2 regions of the Turicibacter sp. TJ11 genome follow, and region 1 is predicted to be linked to the other one. Evidence: riboswitches for the same ligand, from Rfam matches in the RefSeq annotation. Region 1 holds a riboswitch; the other holds the start of a gene.
What was found. A riboswitch is a leader RNA that binds a small molecule or an ion and turns the genes downstream of it on or off. The one in region 1 is predicted to bind lysine.
Positions count from the first base shown of each region.

Region 1 (4,224 bases):
AGCCGGATCAGCTTTATTTAATAACTTACCACTGTTATTTGCGGTTGGTGTTGCTGTTGGGTTATCAGATGATCAAAATGGAGCAGCGGGATTAGCTGGAGTTATTTCATACTTAACGCTAACAAATGTTTGTGCAGAGTATTGGGGACAACATTATGCAGTAGATATCGTTGGAACACTAGATATTTCATTTTTAGGTGGAATCATCGCTGGTGTTATTGCAGGTTTAGCCTATAACAAGTTTAGAAACACCAAATTACCAGAATTTTTAGCCTTCTTTGGGGGACGCCGCTTTGTCCCAATTATGACAGGACTTATTTCATTTGTTGTTTCTATTCCACTAGCTATCGTTTGGCCAGTCATTCAAGGCTTTTTAGCTAACGTATCCATTCAAATTGCAGGATTAGGAGCATTTGGAGTTGCAGGGTACATGTTCTTTAACCGTTTATTAATTCCGTTAGGATTACATCATGTGTTAAATTCATTTTTCTGGTTCCAATTAGGAGAGTTCAATGGAGCAACCGGAGATTTAAATCGATTCTTTGCAGGCGATCCAACAGCGGGACATTTTATGGCTGGATTTTTCCCAGTTATGATGTTTGGTCTTCCAGCTCTAGCGTTAGCTATTTATTTTGCTGCTAAAAAGGAAAAACGAAAAGCAATTGGAGGAATGTTACTTTCATTAGGATTCACCGCTTTTTTAACAGGGGTAACTGAACCTCTTGAATTTTTGTTTATTTTCTTATCACCTATCTTATTAGTATTACACGCCTTACTATCAGCTATTTCAGGATTTATTGTTGATTTATTAGGCATTTTACATGGTTTTACGTTCTCAGCTGGATTTCTTGATTATATTTTAAACTTTAACTTTGCCACTAAACCATTACTTCTCTTAGTGGTTGGAGTAGTTGTAGCCATCATTTACTTTACTGTCTTTTATTTTGCAATTATTAAGTTTAACTTGCCTACTCCTGGTCGTGAGGACGACGAGGATGAATTTACAGAAAATACAGTTATTAGCGGAGATTATAAAGATCTAGCAAGACAATACGTTAAATACTTAGGTGGAATTGATAATCTTTTATCGGTAGATAATTGTGCCACGCGTTTACGTTTAGAAGTTAGTGATTCATCACTAATTGACGAAAAAGGTTTAAAATCAGTGGGTGCTCGTGGAATTGTTCATTTAAATAAAACGAATGTTCAAGTAATTGTCGGTACAAATGTAGAGTTTGTCTCAGATGCAATCAAAGCTTTACTTAAGTAAAAAAGGAGTCTCCTTGAGACTCCTTTTTATTTGAAGTTATATTAATATAGAAAGAAATTTTTCTTATAATTGATATATAGGGATGTAAAAATGGGTCGAAAATAAGAGTTTTTTTATCTACAACACTAAAAAGTATCGGATAATTAATAGTATTTTATAAAATAATGTTGTTTTTATGTATAAAATAAGATAAGATAAAATTATAAATTAAATAGGTTTTAGATAGAGGTGCGGTAATTAAGAGTACTATTGAGGAGTGAAGACGTTGATTCAATAGGAAAGGAATTCTCGCCGAAGTCTATAGCTGATACTTTAAGGCTATAGAGCTGGTGTTAAGTATAATATGCTTAACATTGTCACAATAACTATTGTGGAGAGCTATCATTCCAGATTTAAATCATCCTAACTTAATTCGGTTATATGATAAAAGTCTTGAGTGATACTCAGGACTTTTTGATTGCGATGTTAAAGTCCCTTTAATTACTGTGGAGAATTATCATTTAAGAACTGGAAGTTAAGGGTGGTACTTTTCTTTTCTGAAGGTCTTGAGTGAATGGCTCAAGACTTTTTACTTACCTCCTTAAACTAAAAGCTATTTAAACATGAAATAAAAGGAGAGAGAAATATGTTAAGCTTAAAAAGAGCAAAAACACACGAAAAAGAGGGAACCAAAGAGTTTAAAGTTCCACATACATTAGTTATTATTTCTTTTATTTTAGCGATTGTTGCTGTTGCAACTTGGGTTTTACCAGCAGGAGCTTATGATCGTATCGTTAATGATGCAGGGAGAACAGTCGTTGTTGACGGATCATTTAGTTATGTTGAACAGACACCACAAGGAATTTTTAGTTTACTACAAGCTCCATTAGAAGGAATGATGGGTGCTTCTGAAATTATCGCATTTTTATTTGTAGTTAGTGGATCAATTGCGATTATTACAAAAACTCGTGCCATTGATGCCGGAATGACAAATGCGGTCAAATCATTCAAAGGAAAAGAAATGTTAATGATTCCGGTGATCACAGGATTGTTCTCAATCGGTGGAGCTGTCTTTGGAATGACGGAAGAAGCCATTCCATTTATTACAATGCTCATTCCTTTATGCTTAGCTTTAGGGTATGATAGTATTATGGCGATGGCCATCTCTTATATGGGATGTATTGTTGGTTTTGCTACCGCAATGATTAATCCATTTTCAGTTGGTGTCGCACAAAATATTGCTAACGTACAAGCTGGATCAGGTGTTGGATATCGTACATTAGTTTGGGCTGTAACAACGATTGCTGCTACATTATTTTTAATGTGGTATGGTCGTCGAATTAAACGTAATCCAGAGTTAAGTCCAGTTTATGAAATTGATCAAGCTCGACGTGAACAATTAAAAGAATCAGAGAATGAGCATCTTGAATTTACGACTAGACATAAATTGATTTTATCGTTAATTTTACTTTGTTTAGCGGGAATTGTCGTTGGAGTTTTAAAGTTTGATTTTGGAATTTCTGAAATTGCAGCATTATTTTTAGCAACTGGGATTGTGTCTGGGCTTATTGGACGCTTAAGTTTAGATGATATGGCTAATTCATTTGTTAGCGGAGCAAAAGATATGATTGGAGCAGCTGTTGTTGTTGGGTTTGCTCGCGGGATTGTGATCTTAGCTGAAAATGGTCAAATTATCGATACGATTCTTTATCAATTATCTAATTTCATCGGTCAATTACCTTCATTAGTTGCTGGATATGTCATGTTCTTTGTTCAAATGTTCATCAATTTCTTTATCTCATCAGGTTCTGGACAAGCAGCCTTAACAATGCCGATTATGGCACCACTTGGAGAGTTAGTAGGTATTACACCACAAACATCTATTTTAATTTTCCAATTTGGTGATGGATTCTCAAATGCTATTTTCCCAACAAGTGCAGTATTAATGGCTTGTTTAGGGGTATCAGGTATTCCTTGGTCAAAATGGGTTAAATGGATTTTACCGTTACAATTAATTTTTGGAGTATTAGCTATAATCTTTATTACAGTTGCCATCTTAATGGGATGGTCATAAGGAGATGTTAGAATGAAAGAGCAGTTATTAACAATTGGGGAATCTTTAAAAGAACGTTTAGTACAAATGAATCGCTTTATTCATGATCATCCGGAACTTGGAAATCAAGAGTATCAAGCAGTTGAAACATTAACAACATTTTTAAAAGAACATAACTTTGAAATTAAATGTCCTGTAGCAGGATTAGAGACGGCATTTGAAGCTGTTTATGATAGTGGAAAACCAGGATTATCAGTCGCTTATCTTTGTGAATATGATGCGTTACCTGAACTAGGACATGGATGCGGTCATAATATGATCGGTGTGATTAGTGTTGGGGCAGGGGTAGCTCTTAGCAAAGTAATCGATGAAGTGGGTGGAAAAGTTTATGTCTTTGGTACACCAGCAGAAGAAACAAATGGTGCTAAAGTAACGATGACAGAAGCAGGGGTCTTTAATGGATTAGATGCGGTCATGATGGTTCATCCTTCTGGCTATACAACAGAAAGTGGAACTTCACTTGCAATGGAAGCTTTACAATTTGATTATACAGGGCGTCCTTCACATGCCGCAGCATCTCCTGAAGATGGAATTAATGCTTTAAATGCAGTCATTCAATTATTTAATGGTGTTGATGCGTTACGTCAACACGTAACATCAGATGTAAGAATGCATGGAATCATTACAAATGGTGGGGTCGCTGCTAACATTGTACCTGAACATGCAACAGCACAATTTTATATTCGCGCAGCTACTAAAGAATACTTAGCAGTTGTTAAGGAAAAAGTGTTAGGGATTGCTCAAGGAGCAGCTTTAATGACAGGAGCAACGTTAGAAGTAAGTAACTATGAGTTATCTTACGATGATTTAAAAACAAATGAGATTCTTTCACAAACGTTTAACGAAAATATTCGTTCACTAG
Region 1 covers NZ_CP069349.1:2,346,509-2,350,732, forward strand. The annotation lists gene nagE (N-acetylglucosamine-specific PTS transporter subunit IIBC) at 1-1,270, shown strand, start outside; lysine riboswitch at 1,486-1,659, shown strand; gene JRC48_RS11260 (YfcC family protein) at 1,896-3,323, shown strand; gene JRC48_RS11265 (M20 family metallopeptidase) at 3,336-4,224, shown strand, end outside.

Region 2 (4,224 bases), 820 kb from region 1:
TCTTATGGTCACTTGCTTATATGGATTGGAATGTGGATCAACAAAAAGGGGCAGACTATGCCTATCAACAAATTTTAGATCGCATGCATCCAGGTGCCATTATTTTAATGCATAGTATTTCAAGTGATAATGCAGAGTGCTTAGATAAATTAATTCCTGAGCTTCGTCGCCAAGGATACGAATTTAAATCATTACAATATTTAATGACTCGTGAAAATCCAGTCGTGATCGAATAGATGATAAATTTTTATTTGAATTTGTTGGTTTTTGCCATATAAATATCTTCAGAACACATAAAAAACACGTTTCAAACATTTTTTGTACATAATTTTGTGCCATAATAACTATGGATGAAAATGATAATAAATTTTCTCCCCCTTTGATTTTCTTATTCATTATGTTTTCTCACTCCCTAAACGGATCGTGTTCCCCCACGACCGTTTAACGTGTCCTTGAGAGTTCCCCCTCTCAAGGATTTTTTTTATTCTCACATGAAATATTTAACAGTTGATAAAAAAAGTTGAAATTGTTGTTTAAGATTTAAATAGCGTGCCTATAATGATGTTGTATAGAGATAACCTCCCAAGTTAATAGTCTTTCATGGTGGGACTATGCTTTAGACTTTTACTAAAGTTCTCTATTTATCAATAAGTCTAGTGATAGAGTGGTTCGTTTTAGGGTGAAAATTAATCATTCTATCAGAGACTTTCTTCTCCAATTCTTTCAACCTCTCTTTAATATATAAAAAGGAGCTAACACGCAGTTTCCCCCCTGCTGTTAGTTCCTTTTATTCATTTATCTGATTTTTTCCACCTTTGATTTTTGTGCTTTTGCATAAAAAATTGTTGTAATGATACTGATGAACATTACTAGATAAGCTATCCATAAGCTTTCGGTTAAACCAAATGAAATATATCCAAGTGATGCAATAACAGCCGATAAAAGGGCATAAGGTAATTGTGAGTTAAAGTGTGCAGCTAGATCACACCCTGATCCGGTTGCAGATAGTAAAGTGGTGTCTGAAATAGGAGAGGCATGATCTCCGAAGATGGCACCTGATAAAACGGCAGCCATGACAGGAATCATTAAATTCATCTCAATGGCAGCGGCGACTGATCCAGCAATCGGAAGTAAAATTCCAAATGATCCCCAGGATGTCCCTGTGGCAAATGCCATCAAACTTGCCATGATAAACATGACAACTGGAATAAAGTTAGGATTAATATGAGCTGATGTGATGATCGATGCTAAATAACCACCCGCATCAAGAGCCCCAACTAAATCACAGATAGCCCACGCTAATAATAAAATAACGATAGCACCAGTCATTGATTTAATACCTAAGAAGAAAGAATGAAGATATTGTTTTTTTGTTACTTCACCCTTTGAAACATGTCGATAGGTAAGTCCCATAGAAACAATAAGTCCCGCTGCTCCACCCACGCGAAGTGAGGTTGATAACTTGATATTATCGAGAATGGCAAAGAATAAATTAAATTCTGATTCACCACGTACAGCACCCACATAGCCTGTATAAGCCATGGTTAAGACTGTGACGATAATTAAAGTCAAAATAGGAAGGATTAATTCCCACATCGTTCCTTTTGATGACTCAACCTCACATCCGTGAGTACTGATCACTTCAGCACGACTTAAAGACGAATCGTTACCATTTAAAGCATCTTGTTCATACTTTTTCATAACCCCAAGATTTAAGTTATACTTAATGACAACAAAGACCATGAGGACACAAGTGATCACATAAAAATGGTAAGGAATTGTTTGTAAAAAGGCAAAGAACGTATTATAGGTTGCGCCTGTACTTGTAAAAATAACAGCCATCGAACCCATAATTCCGGTTGCCCAACTTGAAATAGGAGAGATGACACAAATAGGTGCTGAAGTTGAATCGACAATGTAGGCTAAACGAGCACGTGAGATCTTTTGTTGTTTAGCTAACGGCTTAGAAACATTGCCAACGACAAGCGCATTAAAGTAATCATCAACAAAAATTAAAATTCCAAGAAGAGCTGAGGTGTACTGAACCCCTTCACGTGAATTCACATGTTTCACAATCGCCTTAGAAAAGGCAGATGCACCACCTGATAACACAATATAAGCGGTAATAACACCTAAAGCTAATAAGAAAAAGAGAATGGATAAATTCCAATCATTTAAAAAACCGAGTAATCCATTTTCTTCGAAAATAAGATTTAAAAAAGTGCCAACTAATGTTTGTATTGTTTGAACGATGCTGAAGTTGGCTAAAATAAAAGCAGCAGAGATGGCACCCATACTAAGTGATAATACAACGCGACGCGTCAAAACAACGAGTGCAATCGTTAAGAGTGCTGGAATTAAGGAATAAATTGTTCCAACCATAATCATTCTCTCCTCAGTTGTTAGTGCAATTGAATAGGGCATTGTTCTTTTGATAAAGAAAAAAGAGCCACGTTGAGTTAAACTCATACATGGCTCTAACAGGTCTAATTTTTAGACAATAGGTGCAAGTATATCATTTAACTCTCCGATCATTAGTCCTCCACTACAATTGTAGTGACAGTTTTACATTTCTTCAATGTAACCCCAGTACTCGTTTGGTTGACACAAACAAGACTTCGGCGTGGACACCTTTTGGAATTTGTCATCGACGTCACTCTCAAAACTCCTACTCATTGGACACGCACCTCTAACTCATCAAAGAGAACAAGAGACATATTCAATTAACCATTATTCTAGCATCTTTTAGTAAATAGTCAAGCCGTATTTATAAAAATCGTTTAAATTGTAAATAAAATCTGTCGTGAAATGTAGGGATTTCGATGTAAAATAACAGGGAATGTGGTAAGATAAATGATAGCTCAAAAAAGCATTGGAGGTTTTAATACATGAATATGTCGCCTTTAAAGGTTGGTCAAGAATTTTTAGTGACGATTAAACGTATCGGTATCAATGGAGAAGGTATCGGTTATTATAAAAAACAAGCAGTCTTTATTCCAGGGACTTTAGTTGGTGAAGAAGTGGTTGCGACTTGTACACGTGTGGCAGGTGGTTACGCAGAAGCGGAACTCGTACGTGTGAAACGTAAATCTAAACATCGTGTGCAACCTGCTTGTGAAGTGTATGGTCAATGTGGTGGATGTCAATTACAACACATGTCTTATCAGGAGCAACTTCGTATTAAACGTGACGCTGTTTCACAAGCGATTGAACGCTATACGAATTTAGATCCAGATGAGTGTGATATTCGTCCAACGATCGGCATGAAAGATCCATATAATTACCGCAATCGCGCTCAAATGCCAGTCGGTTATGATCAAGATGGAATCATGGTTGGATTTTATAGCATGAATTCACGAGAGTTAGTGAATGTGACAGATTGTGACGTTCAATATGAAGAAATTAATACGGTTATTAATCATGCGGTTGATTTATTAGATGATTATAAAGTGTTTGCTTATGCACCAAAAACACGCAAAGGAACAGCACGTTACATTGTGGTTCGTCGTGGATTTAAAACAGGTGAAGTACAAGTGACGTTTGTTTTTGCTAATAATGATTTCAAGAAAATGGATGCGTTAGCGAAAGATTTAATGAAGTATTGTAAAGACGTGAAGTCTGTTTATTTAAACATTAATAATGAAGATACACATGAAATCTTCGGAAAAGAAATGAAACATATTGCGGGAGAAAAATTCATTTCAGATGAGTTAGGACGCTTTAAGTTTAATTTATCACCACGTGCGTTTTATCAGTTAAATCCAGAACAAACGATTAAATTATATAACCAAGTGAAGTATGCAGCGGCTTTAACAGGAAATGAAAAAGTAGTGGATGCTTACTGTGGTGTTGGAACGATCGGTCAATGGGTGGCAGATAAAGCGAGTGAAGTGCGCGGAGTAGATATTACTCGTCAAGCGATTGCAGATGCAAAAGAAAATGCGAAGTTAAACGGATTAACGAATACGTATTATGCAGTAGGAAAAGCGGAACAAATTGTACCAAAGTGGGTGAATGAAGGATTTAAACCAGATGTCGTGATTGTAGACCCACCTCGTACAGGAATGGGTGATGAATTAATTAACATGTTAAAACGTGTTCAACCAAAAACTATTGTTTATGTGTCATGTAACCCATCAACACTTGCGAAAAACTTAAAAGAATTGACGAAAAAATATCGTGTCGATTATATTCAACCGGTGGATATGTTCCCACAAACGTCAC
Region 2 covers NZ_CP069349.1:1,530,957-1,535,180, reverse strand. The annotation lists gene pdaA (delta-lactam-biosynthetic de-N-acetylase) at 1-236, shown strand, start outside; gene JRC48_RS07460 (Na+/H+ antiporter NhaC family protein) at 796-2,382, opposite strand; lysine riboswitch at 2,528-2,700, opposite strand; gene rlmD (23S rRNA (uracil(1939)-C(5))-methyltransferase RlmD) at 2,889-4,224, shown strand, end outside.
Region 2: linked by a shared signal. The riboswitch ahead of JRC48_RS07460 (Na+/H+ antiporter NhaC family protein) and the one ahead of JRC48_RS11260 (YfcC family protein) in region 1 are both predicted to bind lysine.